Regions from separate parts of the Mesorhizobium sp. M0598 genome, predicted to be linked through region 2. Evidence: predicted binding sites of a transcription regulator. Region 2 holds the regulator's gene; the other holds the start of a gene.
The links. The regulator PhoB, encoded in region 2, activates phosphate uptake and scavenging genes when phosphate is short. The targets are predictions, from matches to a motif close to TGTCATNNANCTGTCAT.
Positions count from the first base shown of each region.

Region 1: NKI59_RS14260 (alkaline phosphatase D family protein) is a predicted target of PhoB. The motif match lies at 4,748-4,764, and genes of this name have one in related genera.

Region 1 covers NZ_JAMYQL010000009.1:122,128-138,158, forward strand. The annotation lists gene NKI59_RS14240 (DUF1062 domain-containing protein) at 1-472, shown strand, start outside; gene NKI59_RS14245 (hypothetical protein) at 519-728, opposite strand; gene typA (translational GTPase TypA) at 745-2,574, opposite strand; gene NKI59_RS14255 (hypothetical protein) at 2,773-3,054, shown strand; gene NKI59_RS14260 (alkaline phosphatase D family protein) at 3,101-4,675, opposite strand; gene NKI59_RS14265 (MFS transporter) at 4,956-6,239, opposite strand; gene NKI59_RS14270 (TetR/AcrR family transcriptional regulator) at 6,322-6,927, shown strand; gene NKI59_RS14275 (hypothetical protein) at 7,026-7,616, shown strand; gene ppa (inorganic diphosphatase) at 7,634-8,164, opposite strand; gene NKI59_RS14285 (GNAT family N-acetyltransferase) at 8,281-8,787, opposite strand; gene NKI59_RS14290 (TPM domain-containing protein) at 8,905-9,543, opposite strand; gene NKI59_RS14295 (TPM domain-containing protein) at 9,554-10,372, opposite strand; gene NKI59_RS14300 (TPM domain-containing protein) at 10,449-11,291, opposite strand; gene NKI59_RS14305 (LemA family protein) at 11,459-12,103, opposite strand; gene NKI59_RS14310 (hypothetical protein) at 12,265-12,516, shown strand; gene pdxY (pyridoxal kinase PdxY) at 12,525-13,409, shown strand; gene NKI59_RS14320 (DUF429 domain-containing protein) at 13,472-14,239, shown strand; gene NKI59_RS14325 (aromatic ring-hydroxylating oxygenase subunit alpha) at 14,252-15,454, opposite strand; partial or broken gene NKI59_RS14330 (hypothetical protein) at 15,876-16,031, shown strand, end outside.
Region 2 covers NZ_JAMYQL010000005.1:148,913-164,943, forward strand. The annotation lists gene NKI59_RS09380 (sensor histidine kinase) at 1-494, shown strand, start outside; gene NKI59_RS09385 (hypothetical protein) at 627-797, shown strand; partial or broken gene NKI59_RS09390 (hypothetical protein) at 855-1,061, shown strand; gene NKI59_RS09395 (YMGG-like glycine zipper-containing protein) at 1,144-1,389, shown strand; gene NKI59_RS09400 (CHASE domain-containing protein) at 1,489-3,111, opposite strand; gene NKI59_RS09405 (ATP-binding cassette domain-containing protein) at 3,241-4,035, opposite strand; gene NKI59_RS09410 (sugar ABC transporter permease) at 4,113-5,477, opposite strand; gene xylF (D-xylose ABC transporter substrate-binding protein) at 5,620-6,660, opposite strand; gene NKI59_RS09420 (ROK family protein) at 6,947-8,191, shown strand; gene phoB (phosphate regulon transcriptional regulator PhoB) at 8,201-8,890, opposite strand; gene phoU (phosphate signaling complex protein PhoU) at 8,907-9,614, opposite strand; gene pstB (phosphate ABC transporter ATP-binding protein PstB) at 9,647-10,450, opposite strand; gene pstA (phosphate ABC transporter permease PstA) at 10,447-11,298, opposite strand; gene pstC (phosphate ABC transporter permease subunit PstC) at 11,302-12,291, opposite strand; gene pstS (phosphate ABC transporter substrate-binding protein PstS) at 12,351-13,412, opposite strand; gene NKI59_RS09455 (hypothetical protein) at 14,065-14,418, shown strand; gene NKI59_RS09460 (DUF2865 domain-containing protein) at 14,502-15,473, opposite strand; gene NKI59_RS09465 (hypothetical protein) at 15,807-16,022, shown strand.

The DNA.
Region 1 (16,031 bases), on a different contig from region 2:
CTACCGCTGCATCGACTGCGACAATTCCTGGAATTTCGGCATTCTGGAGCGCTGCAGCCGCCGCGATATCGAACCGGCAATATTGCAGGCGCTCGAAAGCAATGATCCGGTCCTGGCGCGGCGCCATGCTTTCGATGTTGCCGCATTGCGAAGCAGGATCGGGCGCGTCGAGGAGTTTCCTGAAGCCATCGTTCATAAGCAGGTGCTCGGGGACAGGCCGGAAAATACCAGCGCTCTCGAACTTCAGCTCTGGCTCGAAATGCCGACAACGCTGCGGCTCGACCGGTTGCTGGCCAGCGAACTCGGTGTCCCGCGATCGCGGCTACAGGTTTGGGAAGAGAAGCGATTGCTGGTGGTTGGTCCGGACGGGGCCAAAGCCTTGCGCCGGCCGGCGCGGGCGGGAACGGCGATCCGGATCCACCTGTCTGGCGAACCAGACCGGGACGAAATCATTTCGGCTGCAGGTGGATGAGGCGACGGCAAGGGAATCCGTAGTCAGAGACAGTTGCGGCCAGGGGTCAGTCGCCCTCTTTGGAGGCCGAGCCAATCAAACCCTTGGCCGCATCGAGATCGCTGTCGGCGACTTGCACATGGATCAAGCCAAGCCTGCCCGTGTCGAGAAGATAATTCGCGAGAGCATAAATTCCATACGCGTCGAGCATCGACACGCAAACTTCGGCCTCGGGTCGATTGTCGTATATGACAGCCGTGACGAGTTTACCGCTCATTGCGCGGTATTGCCCTTTATGCCGCGCCGACCACTTTCGCCGACTTCTCAAAACGCTTGCGCTCGTTCGGATCGAGATAGAGCTTGCGCAGGCGGATGGTCTTCGGCGTCACTTCGACCAGCTCGTCGTCCTGGATCCAGGCCAGCGCGCGTTCCAGCGTCATGCGGATCGGCGGTGTCAGCTTCACCGCCTCGTCCTTGCCGGCGGCGCGGATGTTGGTCAGCTTCTTGCCCTTGAGCACGTTGACTTCGAGGTCGTTGTCCCTGGAATGGATGCCGATGATCATGCCCTGATAGACTTTGACGCCGGGGTCGATGACCATCGGGCCGCGGTCTTCCAGGTTCCACATGGCGTACGCCACCGATTCACCCTGTTCGTTGGAGATCAGCACGCCGTTGGTACGGCCCGGCAGCTCACCCTTGTAAGGTTCATAGGCATGGAACAGCCGGTTCATCACAGCGGTGCCGCGCGTGTCGGTCAACAGTTCCGACTGGTAGCCGATCAACCCGCGCGTCGGTGCGTGGAAGACGATGCGCTGGCGATTGCCGCCCGAAGGGCGAAGCTCGACCATCTCGGCCTTGCGCTCCGACATCTTCTGCACGACGACGCCGGCATGCTCCTCGTCGACGTCGATGACGACTTCCTCGACCGGCTCCAGCAATTCGCCGCTGTCGCCCTTCTGCATGACGACGCGCGGCCGCGACACGGCGATCTCAAAACCTTCGCGGCGCATCGTCTCGATCAGCACGGCCAGCTGCAATTCGCCGCGGCCGGAGACGAAGAACGAATCCTTGTCCGGCGATTCCTCGATCTTCAGCGCGACATTGCCTTCAGCCTCGCGCAGCAGGCGGTCGCGGATGACGCGGCTGGTCACCTTGTCGCCTTCGGTGCCGGCCAGCGGGGAATCATTGACCAGGAACGACATCGTCACGGTCGGCGGATCGATCGGCTGCGCATGCAGCGGTTCCGTCACCGACGGGTCGCAGAACGTGTCGGCGACGGTGCCCTTCGACAGGCCGGCAATAGCGACGATGTCGCCCGCCTGCGCCTCGTCAATGGGCTGGCGCTCGAGCCCGCGGAAAGCGAGGATCTTCGAAATGCGGCCGGTTTCGACCTGGGTGCCGTCATGGTGCAGCACCTTGACCGCCTGGTTGGATTTCAGTGTGCCGGATTCGATACGGCCGGTGATGATGCGGCCGAGGAACGGATTGGCTTCCAGGATGGTGCCGATCATGCGGAACGGGCCGGGATGAACGGTCGGCGCCGGCACGTGCTTGATGACGAGGTCGAACAGCGGCGCCAGAGCCTGGTCCTTCGGACCTTCGGGGTTTTCCGAGACCCAGCCGTCGCGGCCTGAACCGTAAAGGATAGGGAAGTCGAGCTGCTCGTCGGTAGCGTCAAGTGCTGCAAAAAGATCGAACACCTCGTTGACCACTTCGACGTGGCGGGCATCTGGCCGGTCGATCTTGTTGATGACGACGATCGGCTTCAGTCCAACCTTGAGTGCCTTGCCGACCACGAATTTGGTCTGCGGCATCGGCCCCTCTGCGGCGTCGACCAGCACGATGGCCGAATCCACCATCGACAGAATGCGCTCGACCTCGCCGCCGAAGTCGGCGTGGCCGGGCGTGTCGACGATGTTGATGCGGGTGTCCTTCCAGTCGACCGAGGTCGCCTTGGCCAGGATGGTGATGCCGCGTTCCTTTTCGAGGTCGTTCGAATCCATGGCGCGCTCGGCGACGCGCTGGTTGTCGCGGAACGAGCCGGACTGTTTCAGAAGCTGGTCGACGAGGGTGGTTTTTCCATGGTCGACGTGCGCGATGATCGCGATATTGCGGATTTTCATGTTTCGGTCTCGGGAGCGTTGCAGGCAGCAGGCCAAAAGGCGCTGCCTCTTTCGGTTGGGCGGCTCATACAGGGTTTTTCGCAATTGCGAAAGAGGAGGCGAGCCACCAAATAAAGTCACCAAATCTTAAATGTCTTGGTGTGAAGTGGAATTATTAACCAAGGCGGAACCTTTCATGGTCCGGACAGTTCGAATTTCATGATCGAGATAGGCATCAAACTCCGGCCGATTTTGGCATGTACCGCGCTCGCCGTCCTCCTCGCGGCCGGCGCGGCGCAGTCGGCGGCGTCGTTCAAGGAGACGCGGTCTGCTTTGCCGTCCGACAAGCCGTCGGCGGAGCAGCTTTTTGCCGATGCTCCCGATGGCGTCGATCCGGTGGTGACCGGGCCGGTAAGCGCCGTCTTCAAGCAGCGGCAGCAAAATGCCGGATGCGACAGCGCCGTCTGGCCCAACATTCCCGTCGTCTGCTATCCCGATTGATATACGTCCTACCCTCGGCCTGGCCCGAGGGTAGTGGCGGCGTCGCTCACGCCGACCGCACCGGATCGAGCGTGACCTTGTAGAGTTCGCTGTCGTCACGATCCATCAGCCGCACCGTCAACTGCTCGGTGGCGCCATCGATCTCGACGAGCCCGAAGAACTGCAGGCCGGCCGAAGGCGCCAGGTTTTGACCCTGTTCGGCAGTTGGTGCCTTTATGAACTTCAGCTCCGGGCCGAATGTCATATCGAAACCATTAGGCCCGAACGTGCCGGAATGGATCGGACCCGAAACGAATTCCCAAAACGGATTGAAGTCCTGGAACTGCGCCTTGTCCGGATTGTAGTAATGCGCAGCTGTGTAATGCACGTCTGCGGTGAGCCAAACAGTGTTGCTGATACCCGCATTCTTTATATAGCGAAGAAGGTCGGCAATTTCCAGCTCACGCCCTTTGGCCGGGCCATTGTCGCCATTGCTGACCGCCTCGGCCCCTACCTTCTTGGTGCCGTCGTTCCAGACGACGAGGCCGAGCGGCATGTCGGCGGCGATGATTTTCCAGGTTGCCTTGGAATTCGCCAGTCCGCGCTTCAGCCATTTCGTCTGCTGTTCGCCAAGGATGCGCGATTGCGCCGTCATCGTCTCTTGCATATTCGGACCGTTGGGGCCGCGATAGGAACGCATGTCGAGGAAGAACACGTCGAGCAGCGGACCATAGGCGATCTTGCGGTAGACGCGGCCGGGCTCCGACGGCTCGTAACGGATCGTCGTCATTTCGTGGAAGGCGCGCGCCGCACGTGCCGCCAGCACATGAATGGATTTTTCAGTGTAGCGATCGTCGGCGCTCAGGTCCTTCGAGTCCGACCAGTTGTTCAGCACCTCGTGGTCATCCCACTGATAGAAGGTCGGACAGATGGCGCTGAGCGCCAGCACATGCCTGTCCATCATGTTGTATTTCCACTGCACCCGGTATTCGTCCAGCGTCTCGGCAACCTTGCGCTTCTCGTCGATCAGCACTTTGTTTTTCCACTTGCCGCCGTTGGGCAGGTCGACCTCGTCCTTCATCGCACCATCGGCATAGATCGTATCGCCCGAATGCAGGAAGAAGTCGGGCGTGTGCTTGGCAATGGTGGCGTAGGTCTTCATGCCGGTCTCGTCGATGCCCCAGCCTTGGCCGGCGGTGTCGCCCGACCAGGCAAAGCGAATGTCGCGCTTCGAGGCAGGTGCCGTGCGGAAGCGGCCGACGACCGGCTCGGAAACGGCGTTGATGTCGGCAAGATCGGCCGCGACCATGCGGTAGAAGATGTCCTGGTCGGAGGCGAGATCGGTAAGCAGCCGCTTCACCGTATAATCGCTGGCCGGCGAGGTATCGAGCGGCGCCAGGCGGACGGCATTGGTGAAGCTTTCGGTCGGCGACACCTCGAACATGACGCGCGACGGCCGGTCGGTGCGTGTCCAGACCATGCCGCTGGTGGCGTCGACGTCGCCGGACTGGATGCCATGGGTGAAAGCCGGGCGCTGATTGGCGCGCGAGTAATAGGGAAGGGCGAGGCCCGCGGCGCCGACCAGGCCAACGGCGCTGGCCGACGTGACGAAAGCGCGCCGCGTCATCGAAATCTTGTTCATGGCTGTCTCCTGGATGGCATTGAACGTCGCCACCAAGCTCCAGCTTCAATGTTTCAGGCACATTTCGAAACGATGAAGGTTTGATAACAGTGAACAGGCTGGCGAATCTCCCTCCTTGAGGGGGAGATGTCGCCGAAGGCGACAGAAGGGGGTCGTCTCGCATGGAGCACCGACCTCTTGCATCGGCGATAAGGGGCCGAGCCCAGTCGGACCGACCCCCTCTGGCCGCTTCGCGGCCATCTCCCCCTCAAGGGGGGAGATTAGCACGGCCGATTGCGCCCTACGCCGCCTGCGGTTCCGGATCAAACGCCGGGCGGCTGGTGTTGATCAGCAGCGAGATGCAGGCGGCGGCTATTGCCGTCATGCCGGCGATCAGGAAGGCAAGCTGATAGTTGCCCTGAAGCTCACGCATGGTGCCACCGAAGGCAGCGGCGGTTGCCGCACCCACCTGATGGCCGGCGACGATCCAGCCGAAGACGATCGGCCCGCTGCGGTCGCCGAACGCCTCGTTGGAAAGCCTGAGCGTCGGCGGCACCGTCGCGATCCAGTCCAGTCCGTAAAACACGGCGAAGATGATCAGGCTGGTCGCCGAGAAGCCGGAATAGGGCAGATAGATCAGCGACAGGCCGCGAATGCCATAATAGACGCCGAGCAGCTTGCGCGGATCAAAGCGATCCGTGAGCCAGCCCGATAGCGTCGTGCCGATAAGGTCGAAAATGCCCATCATCGAGAGCAGGCCTGCGGCCTGCACTTCGCCGATGCCCATATCGCCGCAAAAGGCGATCAGATGCGTGCCGACCAACCCGTTGGTGGTGAAGCCGCAAACGAAAAACGTGGCGAACAGGTACCAGAACACGCGCGTACCGGCGGCGCGGCGCAACGTGCTCAGCGTATGCGCGAGGAAATTGCCTTGCGCGGCCGGCGGCGCCGGCGGCACGTCGTCGGCCTCGGCACCGTAGCGCACCATGCCGATCGCGGCTGGCCGCTCCGGCACCAGCATATAAACCAGCGGCACCAAGGCGGCGGTGGCCACGGCAATGGCGATGGCGACCGGCTTCCAGCCGCCCGACTGGGCGAGCGAGGCGAGCAGCGGCAGGAAGACCAGCAGCCCGGTGGCACTGGACGCCGACATCAGTCCCATCACCAAGCCGCGATTGGTCTTGAACCAGCGGTTGACGATGGTCGCGCCGAGCACGGTGGCGACGGCGCCCGAGCTGACGCCGGAAAACACGCCCCAGGTGAGGAGCAGATGCCACGGTTTGGTCATCAACAGGCTGAGCGCGGTCGATCCCGACATCAACAGCAGCGCGGCAAGCAAGGTGCGGCGCAGCCCGATCCGCTCCATCAGCGCCGCGGCAAACGGCCCGGTCAGGCCATAGAGGAAGATGCCGGTGGCCGCCGCCAGCGACACCACGTCGCGCCGCCAGCCGAAACTGTTCTCGAGCGGCAGCATCATGACTGCCGGCGCCGAACGCAGGCCCGCTGCGATCAGCAGGCAAAGGAAGATGACGGCGACCACGACGAAAGCGTAGCGCTGGCCAAACGGGCGGGATTGAGCTATCATGTTACTGACCGGTACGTTGCAGGAGCGCGAAACATACGTACCGACCGGTAACATTGTCAACCAGCTAACCGGCAGACCAGGCATGAAAAGCATTGAACCAACGATCAAGGCGAATGACGCACCCCCGCCTCGCGCCGCCGAACGGATTCTCCAGGTGGCGCGAGACCTGTTCTACCGGCAAGGCATCAGGGCGATCGGCGTCGACGAGATCGTGCGGCGTGCCGGCGTCACCAAGCCCAGCCTCTACCGCAGCTTTCCGTCCAAGGATGAGCTGGCCGCATCCTACCTCCGGCACTATGACCTCGAATTCTGGGAGCGTTTCGACGAGGCGGTGGATGCCCATCCCGGCGATCCGCGCGCGCAGATCGTCGCTTTCCTGACCCGCGTCGGCAAGCGCACGCAAAAGCCCGATTATCGTGGCTGCGGCATGACCAATGCCGCGGTCGAATATCCCGAACATGGCCATCCGGCCCGCGCCGTGAGCGAGGCCAACAAGCAGGAACTGCGCCAGCGCCTGCGCGCCATGGCGGCAGAGATGGGCGCCGGCGACGCCGACACGTTGGGCGACGGGCTGCTGCTGCTGATCGAAGGCGCCTATATCAGCGGCCAGCTGTTCGGTGTCGGCGGGCCGGCGCAGTCGGTGGCCCGCAACGCCGATCTTCTGATAGAGGCAAGTTTGAAGAAATAGTGTTCCGTTTTACCAGACCACTGTGCGCAGCCCGACTTCCTCTAGGCTGCTGCTAAATTTGACGGTACGCTGCGCCCCCCGAACTGAGTTGTTCCGCCATGCGCGCTCTCTTGATCCCGCTTGCCCTCGCCGGTTTCTGCCAGGCGGCCCGGGCCGGCGACATATCCAGCGTCTATACCGATCTCGATTGGGAGAAGGACTGCGTCACCTATGCCCAAGCGGAAGAAGGCGACGGGGACTGGGCCGATCTCGCCTGTTCGGGCTATCGCGGTTACCCGGTGCTGGTTTCCTACGACGATGCGCGGGAATCGCTGTTCTACGGCTTTCCACCTGGCGATATGACCACGGTCTGGGAAAGCTTTTCCGGCCTCAATTCGGCTGGACCCAAAGTCGAGTGGCGGATCGAAACCAACGGCAAAACTGCCATTCCCTTCGCCGTCATTCATCGTCGCTCGATCAGCGATACCGAGGGCGAGAACAAGTCGACGGAAGTGCTGATCGTCGCCAAGGTTGCCCAGCCTGACGCCCACGAAGGCTGCACGATCGGCCTTGTGCTCGCCACCGGCAATCCCGCCGCCAACGATCAGGCGCGCAAGCTTGCCGACGAGAAGGCACGCACCTTCGCCTGCGGCAAGGACAAGCGTGAGGTGCTTGGCGACGCGCCCGCTTTCGGCCGCGTCGACAACTGATTATTTGCGCCCGACAATTACTTGCGCCTGGCCCGCTCGATTGCCTCGACGATCATCTTCTTGGCATAGGCCGCATCGTACCAGCCTTCGATCTTGACCCATTTGCCGGGTTCGAGATCCTTGTAGTGCTCGAAAAAGTGCTGCACTTGCTGGCGGGTGATGTCGGGCAATTGCGTGTATTCGTGGACGTCCTCGTAACGCAAGGTCAGCTTGGGTGAAGGCACCGCGATCACCTTCTCGTCCTGGCCCGCATTGTCCTCCATCACCAGCACGCCGATCGGCCGCACATTGATGACGCAGCCTGGCACCAGCGCGCGCGTGTTGCAGACTAGCACGTCGATCGGGTCGCCGTCGCCCGACAGCGTATGCGGTACGAAACCGTAATTGCCGGGATAGCGCATCGAGGTGTGCAGAAAGCGGTCGACGAACAGCGTGCCGGCTTCCTTGTCCATCTCGTACTTGATCGGCTCGCCGCCGATCGGCACCTCGATTATGACGTTGACGTCCTCGGGCGGGTTCTTTCCGCTGGCAATCGCTTCGATACGCATCGCTTTATCCCTCTCTCGATTGGAGATCGATAGCGGGCGACGGCGAATGGTGCAATGCGGCGAATGGTACGGGGAGATCGTCCGAACCGAAAACCGGCCGGATCATGCGCTGGCCGTCATTCCCAGACGAAAGCGACCTTCTTCAGCGCCTTCTGCTCGAATATCTCGACGCCTTCGGCAACATCGCGGCCACCGGCGCCGGCATAGAAGGCAAGTGCGTTCTGATTGTCTTCCAGCGCCCAGACCACCATGCCTTTCAGGCCATGGTCGGCCAGCCGTGCCCGCGCGGCCGAGAACAGCCGGCTGCCGAGCCCGATGCCTTGATATTCCGGCCGCAGGTAAAGTTCGTAGATCTCGCCCTGCTGCCTGAGTTCGCGGGCGCGGTTCTTGCCGATCGTCGCATAGCCGGCAATTTTGCCGCCGATTTCGACGACCAGGACGGTGGCAGCGCGGCGAATGGCATTCGCCCACCAGTCGGCGCCGCGGCGGTTGATCATCGATGTCAGCGTGCGGTGCGGGATGATGCCCGAATAGGCGCCGCGCCAGGCCTCGAGATGCACGTCGGCGATGGCGGCCGCATCGCGCGGTTCGGCTTTCCTGATGTCGATGCTCAGCGTATTCATGATTGGTTAACCATAAACCCGCCGCGCCCGATTGCAAGAGTCCGGTCAACCGCCGCGATGCTTTCACACAGCCGGACGGTGCGTCCTTGAGACGCTGCGAAACCGCTTTTGGCGAGATCAAATCTCGACCAGATGGTCGTCCAGTTCGTTGCTGTCGCCGGTCGAGACCGGAAAATGCTCGGCCAGTACCGCACCGACTGCTTGGATCGCCTTGACGAACCCCTCGGCAAGCCGATCGTCGCCGGCATGCGCCGTAAGGTCGCGGACGACACCGTCCCAGACATGCTGGCCGACACGAGAATCGATCCCGCTGTCGGCGACCACCTCGGCATAGCGCTCGGCGATCGAGACGAACACCAGCACGCCAGTGCGCGCCGTGGTGCGGTGGACGTTGCGGGCGAGGAACTGCTTCATCGCATTGGCGTGGGCGGCCTGGTAGCGCAGCCGCCTCGGCACCAGATGGATGCGCAATGCCGGCAATGCCCACAACAGGATGAGCACACTGGCAAGCGCCAGAAGCTCGGCGATGACGAAATGCGGCAAGCGGATCGACAGCCACCAGGCTTCCAGCCCATAACCGACGGCGAGGCTGACGACGAGCATGCCGAGCATCGCCATGAAAGCGGCCGGGAAGAAATAGCCGTCGCTGGCATGCGCCACGACGCAGTAGATCTCGCCGTCGGTCTTTGATTCGGCAGCGCGGATCGCACCGGCGATGCGCTCATGATCCTCGGGGCTGATCGGTCGTGTTGCCATGATTGATGTCTCACCAGCTTCCTGAAGAACCGCCGCCGCCGGACGAACCGCCGCCGCCTGAAAACCCGCCGCCCGAACTTCCGGACGACCAACCGCTGCCGGAACTTCCAGACGACCAGCCACTGCCGGACGAGCTCCCAGACGTCCAGCCACCGCCACCGGAGGATGACGAACCTGGCCCGCGGCCGTAGCGGAACGTCATGCCCAGCCACTTGTACACGCCCGGCGACAGTTTCGTGCCGAAGATCGGCGGCAGGAACGCCATTGCCAAGCCTCCGAAGAACATCGTCGCCCACAGGACAATGAACAGCATGAAGATGGGATCGACAGGATTGTCATTCGCCGGATTGCGCTTGCCGCGCGCCTCCAGCTCTTCGGGATTGCCTTCCAGCACCATGATCATGTCATCGACGGCCTTGCCGATGCCACCGGAGAAATCGCCGGCACGGAAGGCCGGCACCATGTCGTTTTCGATGATCAGCTTGGTGTGCAGGTCGGTCAGCGTGCCTTCCAGCCCATAGCCGACTTCGATGCGCATCTTGCGGTCGTTCGGCGCCACCAGAAGCAGGACGCCGTTGTTCTCCTTCGCCTGGCCGAGTTTCCAGGCGCGGAACAGCCGGTTGGCGTAAGGCTCGATCTCCTCGCCGTCGAGGCTGGGGATGGTCGCGACGACGATCTGGTCGGACCCTTTCGTCTCGAACTCGGCAAGCTTCTGCGTCAGCGCCGCCTCGGTCGCGGCATCGATGATGCCGGCATTGTCGACGACCCGTCCGGTCAGCGCCGGCAGTGCGGCGGCGAATGCCGCGAAGCCGACCAGCAGCACCGCCATGGCCAACAGTGCGGTGCCGATTATTTTGATGAAACGGCCGGATTCCACCGGGCTGATGGCGTGTCTTGTCATCTCGTCACCAACTTCCCGAGGAGCCGCCGCCGCCGGACGAACCGCCGCCGCCGGAAAACCCGCCACCGCTTGAACCCGACGACCATCCCCCGCCGGAACCTCCCGACCAGCCGCCGGACGACCGCCGGTTTGGCTCGAAGGTCATGCCCAGCCAGCGATAGCGGCCGGGACCGATCTTCTGGCCGAAGATCGGCGGCAGGATGGAGGCTGCGAGGCCGCCGAAAAAGATGATTGCCCAGATGGCTATGAAGATCGTGAAGAACAGATCGTCGCTGTTGAACGGCGGCTGCTGGTTGCGTTCGCCGCGCGCCTCCAGTTCTTCGGGATTGCCTTCCAGCACCATGATCATGTCGTCGACGGCCTTGCTGATACCACCGGAGAAATCGCCGGCACGGAAGGCCGGCACCATGTCGTTTTCGATGATCAGCTTGGTGTGCAGGTCGGTCAGCGTGCCTTCCAGCCCATAGCCGACTTCGATGCGCATCTTGCGGTCGTTCGGCGCCACCAGAAGCAGGACGCCGTTGTTCTCCTTCGCCTGGCCCAGTTTCCAGGCGCGGAACAGCCGGTTGGCGTAAGGCTCGATCTCCTCGCCGTCGAGGCTGGGGATGGTCGCGACGACGATCTGGTCGGACCCTTTGGTCTCGAACTCGGCAAGCTTCTGCGTCAGCGCCGCCTCGGTCGCGGCATCGATGATGCCGGCATTGTCGACGACCCGTCCGGTGAGGGTTGGCAGGTCGGCGGCGAAGGCGATGACAGGGAGGAGGAGAAGGCTTTGGAAGACGAGTAGGAAGGCCAGGCAGGCGTTCTGTCGCGCCCCCCTCTGTCCTGCCGGACATCTCCCCCTCAAGGGGGGAGATCGGCTGTCACGGCTGTTTTCGCCAATCTCCAACGTTGCAGGATGGGCGGTGAAGCCAAAGCTGCCAATCTCCCCCCTTGAGGGGGAGATGCCCGGTAGGGCAGAGGGGGGTGCTACGGAGTGCAAGGCCAATAGGAACCACGCTCACCGGCTGTTATTCACCCGCCTTGCGTGGTGTTGGTGCCGAAATCGACCTTCGGCGGCTGCATCTTATCCTCCTCGATGGTGAAATTCGCAAACGGCTGGTTGCCGCGGAACCACAAGGTCGCCCAGATCACCGACGGGAAGGTCCTCAGCGTCAGATTGTACTCTCTCACTGCCTGGATATAGTCGCGGCGGGCGACCGTGATCCGGTTCTCGGTGCCTTCGAGTTGTGCTTGCAGCGCCAGAAAGTTCTGGTTGGCCTTGAGATCGGGATAGTTCTCCACCACCGCCAGCAGGCGCGACAGCGCGCTGGTCAGGCCGGCCTGGCTGTCCTGGAATTTCTTGAAGGCTTCCGGATTGTTCAGCGTTTCCGGCGTCACGGTCACCTGCGTCGCCTTGGCGCGCGCTTCGACCACGGCATCGAGCGTGTCCTTCTCGTGCGCGGCGTAGCCCTTGACCGTGTTGACCAGATTGGGGATGAGATCGGCGCGGCGCTGGTATTGATTCAACACCTCGCTCCATGCGGCCTTGGCGTTTTCCTCAGCCGTCGGAATGGTGTTGTAGCCGCAGCCGGCAAGCAGCGGCAGCATGACGGCCATGACCAGGAACGTAGCTAGATTACGAAAGATTGGCGGCGAAGAAAGGCGCTGGGCAAGCATGATAAGTCCCCTCGATAGCATTGGCAGGCGAAGCATTAGCACAATCCTTGCGTAAGAAAATGACTTCGGCCGAGAAGTGTTACTGGTTTCTGCCATTCGCCGTCGGGCCCTGTGACAGACGAGGCGAACGGGTTAAGCTCAGCATAAAACGGGACATCACCATGGCGAAACGCCACGACAGCGACGCGGAATCGCGCCGCATCATCGAACGGGTGGCGCGCGAGACCGACCCGGGGGGCACCTCGTTCCTTGCACGAACCACTAAAGGCGCGCGCGACCACGTCACCGCGGCCGATGCCGACCGGTCGGACCCGATCGAATATTGGGGCACCCGCATCGGTCGGGCAGCGGGCTTGCTTATTGCCATCGGCCTGTTGATCTGGCTCGTGCTTTTCGTCACCAGGGGCAGTTAGGAAAATCAATGAGTGCCGAAAAAACCGACGCGCCGCGCGCGGTCATCGTCGTCTCCAGTCATGTCGCCCGTGGCTCGGTCGGCAACCGTGCCGCCGTCTTTGCGCTGGAGACGCTCGGCTTTCCGGTTTGGGCGGTACCGACCGTCATCCTGCCCTGGCATCCGGGCCATGGCCGGGCCACCCGCATTGTGCCGCCGCTGGACCAGTTCAAGGCGCTGATGGCCGACCTCGAGCGCGCGCCGTGGCTGGGCGAGGTCGGCGCCGTGCTGTCCGGCTATCTCGGCGAGGCTGGCCAGGCCGAAGCCGTCGCTTCGCTGGTCGGCGCAGTGAAGGCGAAGACGCCGGACGCCCTCTATATCTGCGATCCGGTGATGGGCGATTCGGGCGGGCTCTACGTACCTGAGCCGACCGCAATCGCCATGCGCGACCGGCTGATGCCGATCGCCGATATCGCCACGCCCAACCGCTACGAGCTGGAATGGATGGCCGGAGCGCCGCTGCCCGACTTGAAATCGGCAATGGCTGCAGCCCTGCAGGCCGGCCCACCGGCCATGCTGGTCACATCGGCGCCGGCGATGATGGCCGGCGGCACCGGCAATTTACTGCTCGCCGGCAGAGAGGCACTGCTTGCCGAACACCGGCTCATCGACAAGCCGCCGAATGGGCTCGGCGACCTGACGGCGGCCGTCTACCTGGCGCGGATCCTGTCCGGCCAGCCGGCCGCCAAGGCGCTGCAATCGACCACGGCGGCGGTCTACGAGATCCTGGCGCGCACCGCCAAGCGCGGCGGCGACGAGTTGCAGCTCGAGACCGATGCCCAGAGCCTGTCGCACCCGATGGCGATGGTGCAGCTTCGCCATCTCCTGCATCCGGAACGGGACCGCCGGGCGTGACGCAGGCCGAAGACGCCGTGCCCCAGGATGGTGCGCCCAAGGATGTTGCGCCCGACGATGTTATGCCCTGGGGTGTTGTGCTTGTCGGCGTCGACGGTTGCAAGGCCGGCTGGATAGCCGTCCGCCGCGATCCCGGTGCGGCACCGTCGACAGCCGTTTTCCCAAGCTTCGCGGCGTTGCTCGACCGACTGCCCGCCGACTCGTTGGTAGCGGTCGATATGCCAATCGGCCTGCCCGATTTCTCGCAAAGAGGCGGTCGCGGCCCGGAGGCGCTGGTGCGGCCGCTGCTTGGGGCCCGGCAGTCCAGTGTCTTTGCCATCCCCTCCCGCACCGCGCTCTACGCGGAGATCGAAGCCTTCACCACGGTCGACGCCTGGTACGCCGCACATCGCAAGGCAAGTGAGGTGGCCAAGACGACCTCAGATCCGCCGCGCGGTGTCTCGATCCAGGCCTTCGGCATCTTCGCCAAGATCCGTGAGATCGATTCGCTGCTGATCGCGCGCCCCGAACTACGCAGCCGCGTGTTCGAATCGCATCCGGAAGTTGCCTTCTGCAAACTGAACGGCGACCGGGCGATGCGCCTGCAAAAGAAGATCAGGGGCAACATCAATCCGGCCGGCATGGCCGAACGCAAGGCGCTGCTTGCCCGACATGGTTATAGCCAGGATTTTCTCGACCAGACGCCGCCGCGCGGCGCGGCCGCCGACGATTTCCTCGATGCTGCGGCGATGATGGTGGTTGCCGGACGCATCGTCAGAGGCGAGGCAATGCCGTTTCCGGATCCGCCGCTCGCCGATCGTTTCGGCATTCCGGTCGCCATTTGGGCCTGAGGACCGGGGGCGTCAGGAGCGTGATCTGAGCGCCTCGTTGAGTGCCCACATATCCTTCTCCTCGGGCGCGGTCTCCAATCCGAGCACGGGAACTTGCTTACGCAAATGGTCGTGGTGGGTGCGCACGCCATATTCGAGATCGGAGAGGTAAAAACCTCCGAAGGCTTCGGACAGCATGGATTCGTTGGACCATATCGAAAGCTGTACATCCTCGGCCAGCGTGTCGCGGTCGATGCGGTAGGATAGGTAGCGGGCTGCCGCCTGTTCCCTGGTCTCGTCGCGATAGCGGTAGATGGCGCCGCGCAGCAGCGTCTCACCCGTCGACAGCGGAAATTCCTGATAGAACTGCACCGATTCCGGCATGATCGACAGCACGTTGTTCGGGAAGATGCCGTAGTAGATCCAGGCCTTGCGCAGGTGTTCCGGCAGGTGCTTCGCCTTGGGTGCGAGCTTGATGTACTGCGCGACGCTCCAGCGCCGTCCGGCATGCGGATTGTAGGTGGCGAACGAGCGCGACACGCCGTTGACGAACGGCTCGTCGAAATAGGTCGCACCGTAAAGGTCCTGCAGCGCCGGATGCGCCATGGCGACGTGGTAGCCTTCATTGTCGACATCGCGCACCGACTTCCAATTGACCGGCGTCTTTTGGGTCCAGATGCCCCAGGACGGCACCATCTCGGCGACGCCGTAATGGGCAATCTCGGCTTCGATCGGCTTCAACAGCTCGGCCACCGATGGCTGCGGCCCACCCTTGCGGAAACGGATGAAGATGAAGCCCATCCAGATTTCGAGCTCGAGCGGCATCAGGCCGAATTCGGTCTTGTCGAGGTCGGGGAAGGAACGGGGGCGGGCAGCACCGCGCAGCGTGCCGTCGAGATTGTAGACCCAGCCATGAAAGGGGCAGACCAGCGCATTCTTGCAAGTGCCCTGGCTGTCGGCAACGACGCGACTGCCGCGGTGGCGGCACATATTGTTGAAGGCGCGCACGACGCCATCCTTGCCGCGCACGATCAGCGCCCGCTCGCCGACCACATCCATCGTCAGATAGTCGCCGGCATTCGGCACGTCGCAGACATGGCCGGCGATCTGCCAATGGTTGCGGAAGACGTGCTCTTTCTCGAGTTCGAGCAAGGCGTCGGAATGATAGCTCCAGCCCGGCAGCCCCCGCCGATCCCAATCGTTGGGGATTGCCACGTCACGCAGATGCGGGTTCATTAAAGGCTCTTTATTTATTGAATGATCGTTCAATAAAAGCATATTTTCCGTTGAAATGCAATGGTTTGGGAAAATGGGGCGAATTCTCGACGGGAAATTGAGCGGGATTCGAGAGCCCAGTCCGAACGATCGAAGCCGGGAAAATCCCGGGAATTCCAGACGTTAATCCCCTTAACACTTGTTAAGCGCCCGACGCTCCGTGGGCCTGGAAAGGCGACGTGGATCTGGTGCCGTGGGTAGCGGAAAACGAGCACAGAATGCCACCGGTGCTGCCAGCTACGCCGGATCGGTTTGCCCGGGAATGGCCGCGGGCTTGGTTTCATGCCGGTTACACAATCGTTAATCCATCATCGTTGGCCGGTTACAAGGTGCGATTAAGTTCGTTTCAACAGGGAAAAGAAGAAGACCGAAGGAAACGACGATGCGTACGAAAATCCAGATCACCGATACCGACCTTCGCCAGCAGGGTCCCCAGCGTAACGACCGGCGCCCGAAGCTGGCGCTGCGCCAGCGCGCCAGTGATCATCCGATGGCGATGTTCATGCTGCTGGCGGCTGCCGCATTTGCCGGCATGGCG
Region 2 (16,031 bases):
TGACGCGCTTCCGGGGCCGATTGCAGTCGCTGGCCTCCTCGCAAGATTTGGTTACGTCATCCAACTGGCGGGGAGCGGCGCTGCGCGAGCTGGTTTCCGGTCAGGTCGGCAGGTACGGCGCGGATCCCTTGCACAGCCTACGCTTCCGCGGCGCAAATCCATATCTCAACCCCAATGCCGCCTTGCACATCGGCTTGGCCATGCATGAGCTCGCCGTCAATTCGGTCAGCTATGGCGCACTGTCGCGCAGCGACGGTTTCGTCGAGGTGACGGCCGATCTGACGGCAGCTTCCGCTGGCGAGCCTGCGCTGTCGCTGACATGGGCCGAAGTGATCGGAGCCAACGACAATCAGCGCAGTGAGAAGCGTTTTGGCAGCGTCGCGCTCGAACGCGTCGTGCCCACTTCATTGAATGGAACGGCGACACTTGAGATCACCGGGAACCGCCTCGAATACCGCCTTGTCGTTCCTCACGGTAATTTCGAGACGGATTAACGAGCGGCGGTCGCCGCGCGAAGGCTTGCTGCTCATCGCCATCTTTAACCGACTGTTCACCATAAAGTCCGATCCTGTGCGAACGTGCCGATCCACCGGATTGAGTTTGGCACAAAATGAAGGGAATGGGCCTTGACGGCTGCCCACTTGAACAGACTGGAACAGGCCGCTCGCGTCTCGATGGGCGGTTTTCAGGATCCCGACGTGTCCGCAGCGCCCGCGCCTCGTGCTTCGCCCCTCCGCTTCGCCGCCATCGCGCTTATGGCCGCGATCGTCCTGACCGCCGCGTCCCAACTGATCTGAATCGAACTCGCCTCTGCTTGATCGCTTTGAAACCACTGCCCGAGTGCTCGGCCGTGCCCGTTCGCGGTCACCGACCTGCAGGGCCAGGCCCAACATGTCGTCGCCAGATGCCTTGCCGTCGATCCGGCGCTCGAGGACGACTATGACAGGATCGTCTGGAACGTGCGTCCCAGCGGCACGCTCGATGCGTCCTTGGAGATTTCCGGGTTCGTGGTAGCATCGAACGGCGCACGCCCCGAAAAAGACTATCTTAATCAACAATGAAATCGTGCGGGCAAAGGCCGTACTTTCATGCTAAATGGCGGCTGGAGCTTATTAAAGTGAGGACAAAAGTGAGGATGACTCCATGCGGAAGATGATTATTGCCATGGTTGCCGTGGTTGCGGTCAGCGGCTGCACCACCACGGAAGAGAACGTGGGTATCGGCACTGTGGGCGGCGCGCTCATTGGTGGCGCTGTCGGCGGCGGCAAGGGCGCTTTGATCGGCGCCGGCGCTGGTGCGATTGGCGGTCTGCTCGTTCGCCGTCTGCAAAATGGCTACTGCCAATACAGAGATCGTCACGGCCGGATTTACACAGCTCGCTGCAACTAGTTTCGAACTCCAGGCGAACAGCAAACGCGGAGGCAGGCCACCTGTCTCCGCGTTTGCCCTTTTAGAGCGCTGTTGCGACGCGGCCCACGAGACGGCGTTTCAGGCCGGCAGCGGAACCCTGATTTCCACGTTCAAGCCATCTTCGCGAAAATCGCGCCTGATTGTGCCACGCAATTCGCGCGTGACGTTGAGATCGATCAGTCTGGTGCCAAAACCGCTCTTTGCCGGTGTCTCGAGCTTCTTCTGACCGGCCTCGCGCCAGTTGAGAGCCAATGTCCGGGTGCCGCTACGGGCTTCGAGCGACCAGTCGACCTTCAGCGCACCGACTGAATTGCCGGCTTCGCCATGCTTCAGCGCATTCGTCGCCAGTTCGTGAAAGACGAGGCCGAGTGCCTGCGTCGTCTTTTCATCGAGAAGAACCTGCGGTCCCGACAGCAGCCCTTCAGGAAGCTCACTGCCGAACACCTGGCCTAGTTCGATGCGCAGCAGGTCGCCGAGATCGGCTTTCTGCCAGCGTGAGCGCGTCAGCATGTCCTGGGAAGCCGCCATCGCCTGCAGCCGGGCCGAGAAAGAAGCCGAGAATTCCTGGACGTCGGTGGTGTGCGATGCTGTCTGGCGCGCGATTGCCAGCACCCGCGTGATCGAGTTCTTGATGCGATGCTTCATCTCCTGCAGCATCAGGTCTTTTTCCAGCAGGCTCTTTTCGGTCGTTTCGTGAAGCAGCGAGACCGCCTCATAGGCCCGCTCCTGATAGCGGGCCACCAGCGCGATGGCGCCCGCAAGCAGCAGTCCGAACAATCCGAGCATCACCGGGATGGCGCGCGAGGAAGGTTGCGAGAAAGCACTTGTCGGCCTGAACAGGACGACCCACGGCCGGCCGGCGACGGTGATCTTGCGGGTGACCAGCAGCCTGTCGCCGAGGCTCGAAACAGGCGGCGTTTCCGATTGGAACAGCAGGTTGTCGCTGTCCACCGTGCCGTCATAGATCTCGGTGTTGACCGGCAGCAATGGTGCCCGGCTGAGCGCAGCCTGGAACAGATCACGGGCGCGGAAGGCCGCATAAAGGAAGCCGGCAGTCGAGGATCTCGTCGCGTTCACGGCGTCCGGCGCGGTTTCGACATTGAGCCGGACGAAGACGAGGAACCCGGTAAAGGTCTGCGCGGCACCCGTATCCTTGCCGAACTGCACGAGCCCGCTGGCGTGCTGCTGATCGTCGGCCATCGCCTTTTCGATCGCCTCGCGCCGCGCCGGCCCGGTGAACATGTCGTAGCCGATGCTGGATTTGTTGGACGGATCCAGCGGTTCGAACAGCACGATGGGCGTACGCCACGGTAAGTTCGTGTCGGGATAGATCGGATGGCTTGCGCCGTGATCGTGCAGGATGTCGCGCTCGACCGCCGCCTCGTTGCCAGTTTTCGCCAGGCGGAGGAAACCGATGCCGCGCAGGCCGGCGAAATTATTGTCGATGTCGAGCGCGTTGAAGAAAGCCTTGAACTCGCCCTGCGAGATACCGCCATTGCGTGCGTCGAACAGCGCCCGGGTCGAACGCAGCAGCGACAGGTCCAGGTCGATGCGGCTTTCGATCCGGTTAAGCGCGTCGTCTGCCGTCGCCTCGAATTTAATGCGGGCCGCCTCCTGGGTGGCAAAATAGGCAAAACCCGCCATCGTCAGGCTGATCAGCGCGACGGCGATAAAAGCGACGGTCGGAAAAAGCTTCTTCAATTGCTGATACGTCCCGTGGACGGTTCGGCATCTTTATGGGCAAGTCCCGACGCCAACACAATGGCGAGGCCAAAGCATGGTGACGGCTGGCACATTTTGGCGGCTTGTGATTAGCCGGCTAATTCTCGTTCATGCGGCGATCTTCAGCGCGCCCGGCCCCGGAATGGCGCCGGGTGGGCACTTGCCGAGGATGATCATGCCGAGCACCTCCTCCTGGGTGACGTCGGTTGTGCGCGCCGTTCCGACAACCCGACCGTTCTTCATGACGCAGACACGGTCGGCAAGCTCGAACACGTCGTGAATATCATGGCTAATCAGGAAGATGCCGATGCCGTCGGCCTTGAGCTGCCTGACCAGTTCGCCGACCTGCGCCGTCTCTTGCGGCCCGAGTGCCGCCGTCGGCTCGTCCATGATCAGGATGCGAGCATTGAACAGGATGGCGCGGGCGATCGCCACCGACTGCCGCTGGCCGCCCGAAAGCTTTACCACCGGCTCCTTGAAGCGTTGGAAACGCGGATTGAGCCTGCCCATCACCTTGCGCGCCTCGGCCTCCATGGCGACGTCGTCGAGCGTACCCCAGCCGGTCATCAGCTCGCGGCCGAGAAACAGGTTGGCGGCCGCATCGACATTGTCGGCCAGCGCCAGCGTCTGGTAGATCGTCTCGATGCCGTACTTCTTGGCGTCGCGGGGATTGGAGATCGAAGCCTCCTCGCCGTTGACGAAAATCTGGCCCGCATCGCGCTTGTAGGCGCCGGACAGGATTTTTATCAACGTCGATTTGCCGGCACCGTTGTGACCGAGCAAAGCCATCACCTCGCCCGGGAAAAGGTCGACAGAGGCATCGTCGACGGCGCGAATGCCGCCGAAAGCGATGGAGATGTTGCGCATGTCGATCAGCGGCGTGGGAGCGGTTTTGTCTGCCATGCTCGTCCTTCCTCCCTAGAGGTCCTGCTTGAGCACCAAGTTGTACGAAAACCGGTTTCCACCTTGCGGGATCATGCTCAGACCCGTTTGCGATAGACGGTATCGAGCCACACCGCGACCACCAGCACGGCTCCGACAACGATGCTCTGCAGCGGCGAATCGATGCCGAGCAGCACCATGCCGGACTGCAGCGACTGCATCAAAAGCGCGCCGAGCATGGCGCCGAGCACTGTGCCGGAGCCGCCGGCGAGCGACGTGCCGCCGATCACCGCCGCCGCGATGACCAGGAGCTCGTCCAGCGTGCCCAGCGCATTGGTCGACGAGTTCTGCCTGGCTGACGAGATCGCTGCGGCGATCGTCGCCAGCACGCCCATGATCATGAACACCTTCATGGTCACCCAGCGCGTGTTGATACCGGCAAGGTTGGCTGCTTCCGGATTGCCGCCGATGGCGAAGACATAGCGGCCGAAACGGGTACGCTTGGCGATGAAGGTCATGATCAGCCCTACGGCTACAGCCATCAGCACGGGTATGGCGATGCCATGGGCGATGAACAGCCCGCCTTCGGGAACGGTTATATTGTTGGCCGCCGCATATCTGTTCACGATGCCGACCGGCCAAGGATAGGAATTGGCAAGCCATATGGCGCCCATGATGACAAGGCAAGTGACGGCCCCGAGGAACGTCTCGGCCCAGATCGGGCGTAACGGGAAGCGGAACCGCTTGCGCTGCACCCGCCCGTTGAGCAGCATGAACACAACCGCCAGGCACGCGACAATTCCGACGATCCAGCTCCATCGCGCGCCGATCGAACCCGTCGGCCCGCCGCCCATCAGCTGGAAAGTGGCATCCAGCGGCGCAATCGTCTGCCCACTGACGACCCACCATGCGGCACCCCGCCAGACCAGAAGGCCGCCCAGCGTCACGATGAAGGCCGGCACCTCGAGATAAGCGATGATGTATCCCTGGAACGCTCCGATCAGAAGGCCAAGCGCCAGGCCGATGGCCAGTGCCAGGATCCAGATCCAGGGGTTGCCTAATTGCAGACCGACCATTCGCACCAGGAAATGCACCTGCGCAAAACCCATGACCACGCCGATCAGGCCTTCGGCGGAGCCGACCGACAGGTCGATATTGCGCATGACGATAACCAGCACCATTCCGGCGGCCATTATGGCCACGGCCGAAGTCTGCACCGACAGGTTCCAGAGATTGCGTGGCGTCAGGAAGGTCCGGCTGTCGAAGTCGAACGGATTGACGCCGAGCCGTACGCTAGAAATGACATGCAGGCCGACCCAGATGACCAGCAGCGCGCTGATCATGCCGAGCATGCGCGTGTCGAGTTCGGTTGCCTTGAGAAATCGGGCAACGATGCCGAGCTCGGATTCCCGTGCCCGGTCTGCCGTGCTGTCTACCGGCGTGTTGGGCGTCGTATCGGTCATGATGTTTCTCCCGCCGGGTTGCCGTCTGCCGCGGATGCCGGAAGCAGCCTAGAAGTTATCCGCCGGAAGCGGAAAAACAACTCTTGTTGAAAAAACGCCGCGGCGAGCGGCCGCGGCGTTCGGACTTCTCGGAAACGTCGGCTCAGTTGCAGACTGCAACAGCGCTAGCCGTCACGCCGGCGCAGACCTCTTCTTTCTTGATCCAGCCGGCGTCGATGACGACGTTGAGGTTGTCCTTGGTGATGGCGACCGGGGTCAGGAACAGCGACTTGACGGTATTGCCGCCGGGCGTGGTGAAATCCTTCACGCCGGCAATGTCGGTCATCTGCTTGCCGTCGGCCAGTTGCGAGGCGATCTCGGCGGCATTCTTGCCGAGCTCGCGCGCATCCTTCCACACCGACACGGTCTGTGTGCCGAGCGCGATGCGGTTCAGCGCGGCGTGGTCGCCGTCCTGGCCCGAAACCGGAACCGATCCGGCCAGCCCTTGCGCCGTCAGCGCGGCGACGACGCCGCCGGCAGTGCCGTCATTAGCGGCGACCACGGCATCGACCTTGTTGTCGTTGGCGGTCAGGAACTGTTCCATGTTCTTCTGAGCGTTGGCCGGCAGCCAGCCGTCCGTATAGGCCTCGCCGACATTCTTGATCTTGCCGCCGTCGATGGCCTCCTTCAGCACCTCCATCGAACCGGCAAACAGGAAATCGGCATTCGGATCGGAACCCGAACCCTTGATGAAGACGTAGTTGCCTTCCGGCTTCACCTTGAAGACTTCGCGGGCCTGCATGCGGCCGACTTCCTTGTTGTCGAAGGTCAGATAGAACACGTCCTTGTTCTCGATCAGCCGGTCATAGCCGACGACCGGGATGCCTTCGTCCAGTGCCTTCTGCACGGCCGGCCCGATGGCCGAGGCGTCCTGCGCCAGGATGATCAGTGCGCTGGCGCCCTGCGAGATCAGGCTCTCGACGTCGGTGAGCTGCTTGCCGGGGTTGGACTGTGCGTCGGCGGAAATATACTTGTCGCCTGCGGCCTCGATGGCCGCCTTCATTGCGGCCTCGTCGGTCTTCCAGCGCTCTTCCTGGAAGTTCGACCAGGAAACGCCGATGACCTTGTCTTTAGCCTGCGCCACCGACGCCAGCGCCAGCGTCATGGCGACACCCGCCAGAATGGCGGTCGTGAATTTCTTCATCATATCCTCCCTGCGCCGCGTACGGCGTGACCAATTGGCTCAAAGACCAGCTTAGAAGCTCTAATTTTTTCGAGCCTCGAAAAAATACTGGCCCGATCTCCGGCTGCTGTCAACATCGATTCTGATGGATTTTGATGACTCTGCGAGTTTTTTCGAGCGTCGGAATAAACGATGACAGCGCCACCTGCATCTGACACTATTTGCCTGCATCCGACACTATTTGTCGGACATTACCGACGGCTTCCGGTTCATGAGCAGCCGCGGCAACCGGGAGGAAAGCAAAACAATGTCGGTCGGAATCCGCCATGACGATTTGCGCCGGCGCAACCGGGCGATGGTGATCTCGGCGGTGCGCCGGGCCGGCCAGCCATCGCGTACTGAGATCGCAGCTACCACCGGCCTCAGTCATTCGACCATATCGGCGATCTCTTCCGACCTGATACGGGAAGGCATCCTCGCCGAGAGCAAGGCAAGTGAGCCCGTTTCGTTGAAACGCGGTCGTCCGCAGGTCGGCCTCGCCCTCAACCCGGAAGCGGCGGCGGTGCTGACCGTGGTGTTGTCGCTGAATTTCCTGTCGGCCGCCATTATCGACTATACGGGACAGGTGGTCGCCGAGGAACAGCGCCGGCTGGACACGCTGACCATGCCGCGCGACGAGCTGATCCGTGAATGCATGGCCATCGTCCGGCGCCGGCTGCAGGATCCAGACCTTGACGTCCGCAGTGTCGCCCGCATCGCCCTGGCGATTCAGGGCATTACCGACTCCCCTGCACGCGCCATGCTGTGGTCGCCGATCACGCCGCAGACCGACATCGCCTTTGCCGACATGCTGGAGGACGAATTCGGCATCCCGGCAACGGTGGAGAACGACTGCAACATGATGGCGGTGGCTTTGCGCTGGCGCAATCCGGATCGCTATCGCGACGACTTCATCGCCATCCTGCTTTCGCATGGCATCGGCATGGGGCTGGTGCTGAAGGGCGAACTGTTCACCGGGACGCATTCCTCGGGCGGCGAATTTGGCCACATGATCCATCGTCCGGGCGGCGCGCTCTGCCGTTGCGGGCGGCGCGGCTGCATCGAGGCCTATGCCGGCAACTACGCCATCTGGCGCAACGCCAGGCAGATGAGCGAAGACAGCGAACCGGTCGCCGACGTCAGCGACGCCGACATGCGAGCACTGGCGGCCCAGGCGCGCGAGAAAGATGGGCCGGAACGCGAGGCCTACCGCAAGGCCGGCGAAGCGCTGGGTTTCGGTCTCGGCTCGCTGTTCGCGCTGATCGATCCGGCACCGGTCGCGATGGTCGGCGCCAGTGCCGCCGCCTTCGATCTGATCGAGCCGGCCTTGCGGAAGGCAATCGCCCAGACCGCCGGCGGTCAGCATTCAGGCTCGATCTCCTTCGATACAGAGCCGAACGAATTGCCGCTGATCCGCGAAGGCTGCGCGATGCGGGCGTTAAGCTTCGTCGACCAGGAGATTTTCGCGCCGGGCGCGCAAATGAGGCCCAGCGTCAGAAAGAACGTAGCCTGACCAGGCGGGTCAATCTTCCCTGATCGCATAGCCGGCACCGCGGATGGTGCGGATGACATCCGGCATCCGGCCGTTGTTGACGGCTTTGCGCAGCCGCCCGACATGCACGTCGACGGTGCGTTCGTCGATGTAGATTGTCTCGCCCCAGACATTATCGAGTAACTGGCTGCGCGAGAAGACACGGCCCGGATGCCGCATCATGAACTCGAGCAGCCGGAATTCGGTCGGCCCGAGCCTGATTTCGCTCTTCTTGCGATAGACTCTGTGCGATTCGCGATCGAGAACGATGTCGCCGACCTTCAGCACGCTGGACAGCACTTCCGGCTTGGCGCGCCGCAGCAGCGCCTTGACCCTGGCCATGAATTCCGGTGTCGAAAACGGTTTGACCAGATAGTCGTCGGCGCCGGTCGAAAGACCGCGCACCCGGTCGCTCTCCTCGCCGCGCGCGGTCAGCATGATGATCGGCAGCCGCTCGGTTTCGGGGCGCACCCGCAGCCGACGACAGAGCTCGATGCCGGAAACCGCTGGTATCATCCAGTCGAGCACCAAAAGGTCGGGCACATTCTCCTGCAAACGGATCTCGGCTTCGTCGCCGCGTGTCACCACCTCGACCTGGTAGCCTTCGGATTCGAGATTGTAGCGGAGCAGCACACCCAACGGCTCCTCGTCCTCCACCACCATTATGCGTGGTGCGATCATCGGCTGGGCACCCCCATCATGTCACCGGTGCGGACATTGTCGTTTCGTCCTGCTTCGGACGATTGACCGGCAATTGCTCGCCGGTCAGCACATAATACGCATTTTCGGCGATGTTGGTGACATGGTCGCCGATCCGCTCCAGATTCTTGGCGCAGAACAGCAGGTGCGTGCAAGCGGTGATGTTGCGCGGATCTTCCATCATGTAGGTCAAGAGCTCGCGGAACACGGACGTGTATTTGACGTCGATGCGCTCGTCGGCGGCACGCAGCTTGGCCAACGCGGCCGCATCGCCTGCAGCATATTCCTCGATGACACCCTGCACCTGGATGAGAACCAGCTGCGCCATCGCGTCGATGGAATGCGACAGGTCCCGCGGCGTGGCGCTGAGGCCGACCGCACTCACGCGCTTGGCGATATTCTTGGCAAGGTCGCCGATGCGTTCGAGGTCGCCCGCCATGCGGATCGCTCCGACCACATGGCGAAGATCGTGGGCCATCGGCTGGCGTTTGGCGATCAGGGTGATGGCGCGGTCGTCCAGTTCGCGTTGACGCGCATCCATGATGGCGTCGTCGGAAACGACGCGTTGCGCCAGCACGTTGTCGGAATTCAACAGGGCCTTGGTCGCCCCGCCGACCATCGAACCGGCGAGGTCGGCCATGTCGCGGATCAGCTTGCTGATCTGCTCGAGATCCTCGTCGAAAGAAGCGACTGTGTGTTCGCCCATGATCCTGTCCTCAAATGCATGATCGGAATGGCTCAGCCGAAGCGGCCAGTGATGTAGTCCTGCGTGCGCTTCTCGCGGGGCGACGTGAAGATCTTCTCGGTCCGGTCGAACTCGACCAGTTCACCCAGATACATGAAGGCGGTCTGGCGCGACACGCGCGCCGCCTGCTGCATGTTGTGGGTGACGATGACGATCGTGTAGTCGGCTTGCAATTCGTCGATCAGTTCCTCGATCTTGGCAGTCGACAGCGGGTCGAGCGCCGAAGCCGGTTCGTCGAGCAGAATGACTTCCGGCTTCACCGCCACGGTGCGGGCGATACAGAGCCGCTGCTGCTGGCCGCCGGACAGGCTCAAGCCGCTGGCGTTGAGCTTGTCCTTGACCTCGCTCCACAGCGCGGCGCGCCTCAACGCCTGTTCGACGCGGCCGTCCATCTCGGACTTGCCGAGGTTCTCGTAGAGCCTGACGCCGAAGGCGATGTTCTCGTAGATCGACATCGGGAACGGCGTCGGCTTCTGGAACACCATGCCGATCTTGGTCCTGAGGAGGTTGAGATCCTGCGACCGGTCGAGAATGTTCTTGCCGTCGAGCAGCACCTGGCCCTCGGCCGTCTGTTTTGGGTAGAGCTCATAGATGCGGTTGAACACACGCAGCAGCGTCGATTTCCCGCAACCCGAAGGGCCGATGAAGGCCGTGACGCTGCGCTCGGGCAGCGACAGGCTGATGTCCTTCAGCGCCTTGCTCTGGCCGTAGTAGAAGTTGAGGTTCTTGACCTCGATCTTCGTCTTCTCGGCTACCGTTTCGGCCATCGTCATGTCTGGGGACAACATCTGTGTCATCTGTCCTCTCTGCGTCCGGTAAGGCTGCGGGCGAGGATGCTCAAGCCCAGAACCGTCAGGGTGATTATGAGTGCGCCGGTCCACGCCAGTTGCTGCCATTCCTCGTAAGGGCTGAGAGCGAACTGGAAGATGGTCACCGGCAGGCTGGCCATCGGCGCGTTGATATTGCTGCTCCAGAACTGGTTGTTGAGCGCGGTGAAGAGCAGCGGCGCCGTCTCGCCGGAAATGCGTGCTATCGCCAGCAATATGCCGGTGACGATGCCGGACAATGCGGCGCGGTAGGCGACCGAACGGATCACCACCCAGCGTGGCGCGCCGATCGCGGCACCGGCTTCACGCAACGCGTTCGGCACCAGGCTGAGCATGTCTTCAGTGGTGCGCACGACCACCGGAATGACCAGGATGGCAAGCGCAACTGCGCCGGCAATGGCCGAGAAATGTCCCATTGGCCGCACCATCAGCTCATAGACAAACAAGCCGATGATGATCGACGGCGCCGACAACAGGATGTCGTTGATGAAGCGGACGACGGTGGTGATGCGCGAAAAGCGTCCATACTCGGCCATGTAGGTCCCCGCCAGCACGCCGATCGGCGTGCCGACGACAACGGCGATGATCGTCATCAGCAGGCTGCCCGCGATGGCATTGAGCAGGCCGCCGGCCTCGCCCGGTGGTGGCGTCATCTCGGTGAAGACCGCGAACGAAAGCCCGGCTGTGCCCTTATAGACTAGTGCGCCGAGGATGAGCGCCAGCCAGGCAAGCCCGATGCCGGCGGCGACGACGCAAAGCGCCATCATCACCGAATTCCTGGCTTTGCGGCGGCTGTGGAGCGATGAGGATGTCGACATCGGTCAGGCTCCCGTACGGGCGTCGATCCGCATCAGCATATAGCGGGCGGCGGCAAGGATCAGGAAGGTGATGACGAAGAGGATCAGGCCGAGCGAAACCAGCGAGGAGGTGTAGAGGTCGCCGTCGGCCTCGGTGAATTCATTGGCGATGGTCGCCGAGATCGTCGTGCCCGGCGCGAACAGGGAGGCACTGATGCGGTGGGCGTTGCCGATGACGAAGGTCACCGCCATGGTCTCGCCGAGCGCCCGGCCGAGGCCAAGCATGACGCCGCCCATGATGCCGATGCGGGTATAGGGAATGACCACGCGCCGGGTCACTTCCCAGGTCGTGCAACCGATGCCGTAGGCCGATTCCTTCAGCACCGCCGGCACCGTATCGAAGACATCCTTGGTGATCGAGGTGATGAAGGGCAACACCATGATGGCGAGGATCAGCGCCGAGGTCAGAAGGCCGATGCCGTAAGGAGGGCCGGCGAAAAGGCTGGATAGTCCCGGCACGCCATGGAAGATGTTGATGATGAAGGGCTGTATCGTCGTCTGCAGGAATGGCGCGAACACGAACAGGCCCCAGATGCCGTAGATGATCGAAGGAATGCCGGCCAACAGCTCGACCGCTATGCCGATCGGGCGCCTGAGCGGGCGCGGGCAGAGCTCGGTGAGAAAGATTGCAATGCCGATGCCGATCGGAACCGCGATCAGGATGGCAATGGCCGCCGTCACCAGCGTGCCGTAGATCGGCGCCAGTGCGCCAAATTTTTCCGTAACAGGATTCCAGCTCTCAGTCGTCAGGAAAGAAAAACCGAACGACGACAGCGCCTGCCATGAGCCGGCAAACAGCGAGATCGCGACACCGCCGAGGATGACAAGCACAAGAATTGCGGAAGCGCGGGTGAGTCCGCGGAATATGGCATCTGTGAGCGCGAAGCGCCGCACCGTAGCTTCCCTGGCCCGGGCTGCTGCAGATGATGGCATGGCATCGGAAGCGATGGTCATTGGGTCCTCGCGATTAAAGGCAACAGGGAGGGCGCCATCGACGCCCTCCCTGGAGGAGATTACATAGCCGAGTAGAGCGGCTTGCCGTCGTCGCCGACGACTTCCTTGGCCCACATGGCCTTGACGCTCTCAACCACCTTGTCGGGCATCGGAACGTAGTCCAGCTCGCCGGCCATCTCGTCGCCCTTGTCGTATGCCCAGGCGAAGAATTTGAGCGCTTCGCCGGTGGTCGCGGCATCATCCGGCTTCTTGTAGAGCAGGATCCACGTTGCCGCCGTCATCGGCCAGGACTCGGCGCCCGGCTCGTTGGCGAGGATGACGCCATAGCCCGGCTGCGAGCTCCAGTCGGCATTGGCCGCTGCCGCCGAGAACGCCGCCGCGGCGGGCTCGACCTTCTTGCCGTCCTTGTTGATCATATCGGTGTGGGTGAGCTTGTTCTGCTTGGCGTAAGCATATTCGACATAACCGATCGCGCCGCCGGTCTGGGAGACGTTGTTGGCAACGCCCTCGTTGCCCTTGGCGCCGATGCCGACCGGCCATTCCACGGCCTTGTCGACGCCGACCTTTTCTTTCCAGTCCGCGCTGACGTCGCCGAGGTAATAGGTGAAGTTGAACGTCGTGCCCGAACCATCGGAACGGTGAACGACCGCGATCGCCTGCGAAGGCAGCTTGACGTCGGGATTAAGCTTCTTGATCGCTTCGTCATCCCAGCTCGTGATCTTGCCGAGGAAGATGTCGGCCAGCGTCGGGCCGTCGAGAACCAACTCGCCCGGCTTGATGCCTTCGAGATTGACGACGGGAACGATGCCGCCCATCACCATCGGGAACTGAGCCAGTCCGGACGCTTCAAGCTCGTCGCCCTTGAGCGGCGCATCCGAAGCGCCGAAGGTAACGGTCTTGGCTTTGATCTGCTTGATGCCGCCGCCGGAACCGATCGACTGGTAGTTAAGGCCAACGCCGGTGTCTTTCTTGTAGGTGTCGGCCCACTTCGCATAGATCGGGTAGGGGAAGGTGGCGCCGGCGCCGGAGATGTCCGCGGCGAGCGCGGCGGACAGGGTGAGGGTGGTCGTCGCCGCAGCCATTGCAATCGCAACGGCCGCCGAGCGGATGAAATGTCTCATGTGGCCTGCTCCTGTTCGGAATATGGTCTCTCGGCGCCATTCCTCGGGCGCCCGCTGAGGCCAATAGCCCCCGATTATTACAGTCGCATGACAGTTTCATGTCGCTCCGGTAACGTCGTCCAGCCGGGTTAAGAAGGAGCGGTCGCGGGCTTTGTCGGCATGGGCCGCGGTTTGCCGCTGGAATCAGCAGCTTGCGTGAATTCCGGCCGGCATCGTCTGCTCGGCGATCGTAGCCACCGGCTTTAAAAGAAAAAAGCCGGACGGGAGCGCGTTGCATGCAGCCAGAACGTGTCATGGCCGCGCCATCGCCGAAACAGGTCCGTTGGGGTAAATCTGACCCTGTTTCTTGCCGGCGGTCGCTGCTCCCGCCCGTAACTGGAGGAGCGGAACTTCGAATATCCCATTGTCGCCACTGAGCGCGGCTTTGGTATGGTGCGATCGCACCATGGCCTTACGCTGGAAGCGTTGACGAATCGCAAGGTTCTAACTCGCGCTGGACCTCCATCCGCGCCCGACCCGGCGCTCGATCTTCGAGCAACGCCTTCGACTGGAAGTGCGACGACTCTACTTCACGGTATCTACTCCCTTCGCCCTATTCCGCCGGTTGTCGGTTAGGCCGAAGCAGCGTTATAAGCTTGCAGGGGTATTGCTGATGTCTCGACGGATTCTGCCTGTCTTCCTGTGCCTGGCGCTGCCTCTGGGAAGCGGCTGCGCGCGCAGCTATGACGGCACCGTCATCATTCCCAAGCCGCTCGATGTTCGCCGTTTCTGGGACAGGCCTTCGCCGCAGGCGCAAGCCGAACAGTCGCAACTGGAGACCGACGTCTTTCCAGTGGCGCCGCAAACGCCGAAAAGGCCGGCGGTGCGCAGGAGCGCGGCTTCCGTTGCAACGCCTCGGAGGAGGATCACCAACAACCCGCCCATGCTGTCGCCGGAGCCGACGAAGCCGCTAACTTGCAAGAATGTCAGCGAGCCCGGCAAACGGGCCCGCATGGTCTGCGAATAACCAGCCGACGTCCGTCGATGCGTACGGCTCCAGGCCTTGAAGCGGCTATCCGGCCAGCCGTCTCGGAACATCGCCCGCCCTGGTCAGTCCGCCGGGAAGAAGGCCGGCCCGACCACTCTCACCGGCCGCGCGCCGATCGCTCTTTCGATCGACTGATGCTGGGCAGCCCCCTGCACTTCGGCAGCCTGCGTTTTTGCCTCTGCCGGAGCGGCACCGGCGGTTTCGATCCCGGATTCAGGAATTTCCGCGACGATGCCAAAATCCGGCTTTGCCGTCGGCAACGGAATGATGGCGTTGCTCATGTTGGCCGGTGTCACGGTTCGTGCCCTGAGCTCGGCGACGCGCCGGTAATAGCGCTTGACGTCGCAGGCCTTGAAGTTCGCGTCGTCGCGGTACCGGAACGCGGCAGGTAGCTCCACATAGGGTTTTCCCGACTCGAGCGCGACCATCTCCTCGGTCTCGCGAGTGGCGTCGCTCAGCGTATAGAGGTCGACGCCGGCATCGTCGCAGATGTAGCGACACTGATCGACCGTTTCCTTCAGATCGTCGCCCTTGGCGAACTGCGATTTTGGCGCGGGGAAGAAATATCCGTCCGACAAGCGAACGCAAAACAGCATCCGATTGCCGCCAATTGTTGTGCCTGCGGACTGGGCCTTGGGTGCCGTGCGTTGCTGCGCCGGCTGTTTCTTGGCAGCGGGGGCGGCGCAGCCCAGCGCGACAAACCTGGCCTTCAATCTGGACGTGTCCCTGCTCGAATTCGACAGTCTGGCGATCTGCCGTTGCACCTCCGCCTTGCTGCTGACCAGGTCGGCGCAGGGATTGAAGAAGAAGCCGGCCGTTTTCGCCGTGCATCTGCGTTGTCTCTCAAGCTTTTGAATCGCGGCGAGTTGCCGGCGCAGTTGGGCAAGCTCGGGGCTGGTCCCGCCGCTGCGCCCCGCCGAAAGCAATTGGCTCCTGATGGCACCGCAGCTATCCGCGTAGGAGAAGGATGTGCCGAGCGCAACGGCTATTGCCGACACCAGCATCAGAATCGTGAGGGGCCAGAAGCGTGTCACTGGAACGACCATTATCCTTGTTGCACCGAGAACAGGATTTCTTTGTCGACTATGGATAAGTACTAGCTAAATCAGTTTTTCCTAATTGAAGTAGATCAAACCGCCACCAGAGACTTTAGCTCTAGTGTATTAGATCCACTCGTGTAAATTCAATATTACATTTTTATTTCAAGATTGAGACGAACCGGCAGCAACGCCGGCGGACGCCCGCCACGGCGAAGTTTGATACGCGCGGCGGGTTCGGCATCGCGATCAATCCGGCGTTACCGGCCGGCCGTTGCTGAAACCTTAGCCCTGGGATCGGCGTTGAGCGGCCAAAGGAGGAGACCGCAAATGTCGATCCACTTCACTGTCGCGGACCTGACCAGGAATCTGTTCCATTCACTTGGGTTGGACCATGAACGCGCACCGAGGCCACTCGACCACGAGCAGGGGCTTTTGCTGGAGTGCAATCTTGCCGGCCAGATACCGGAATCGGCCTGGAGCGACTATGTCTTCGAGATGCCGGAACTGGCGCGACATGTCGAGGCGAGACGAAGGCGCCACTAAAGCGCATCG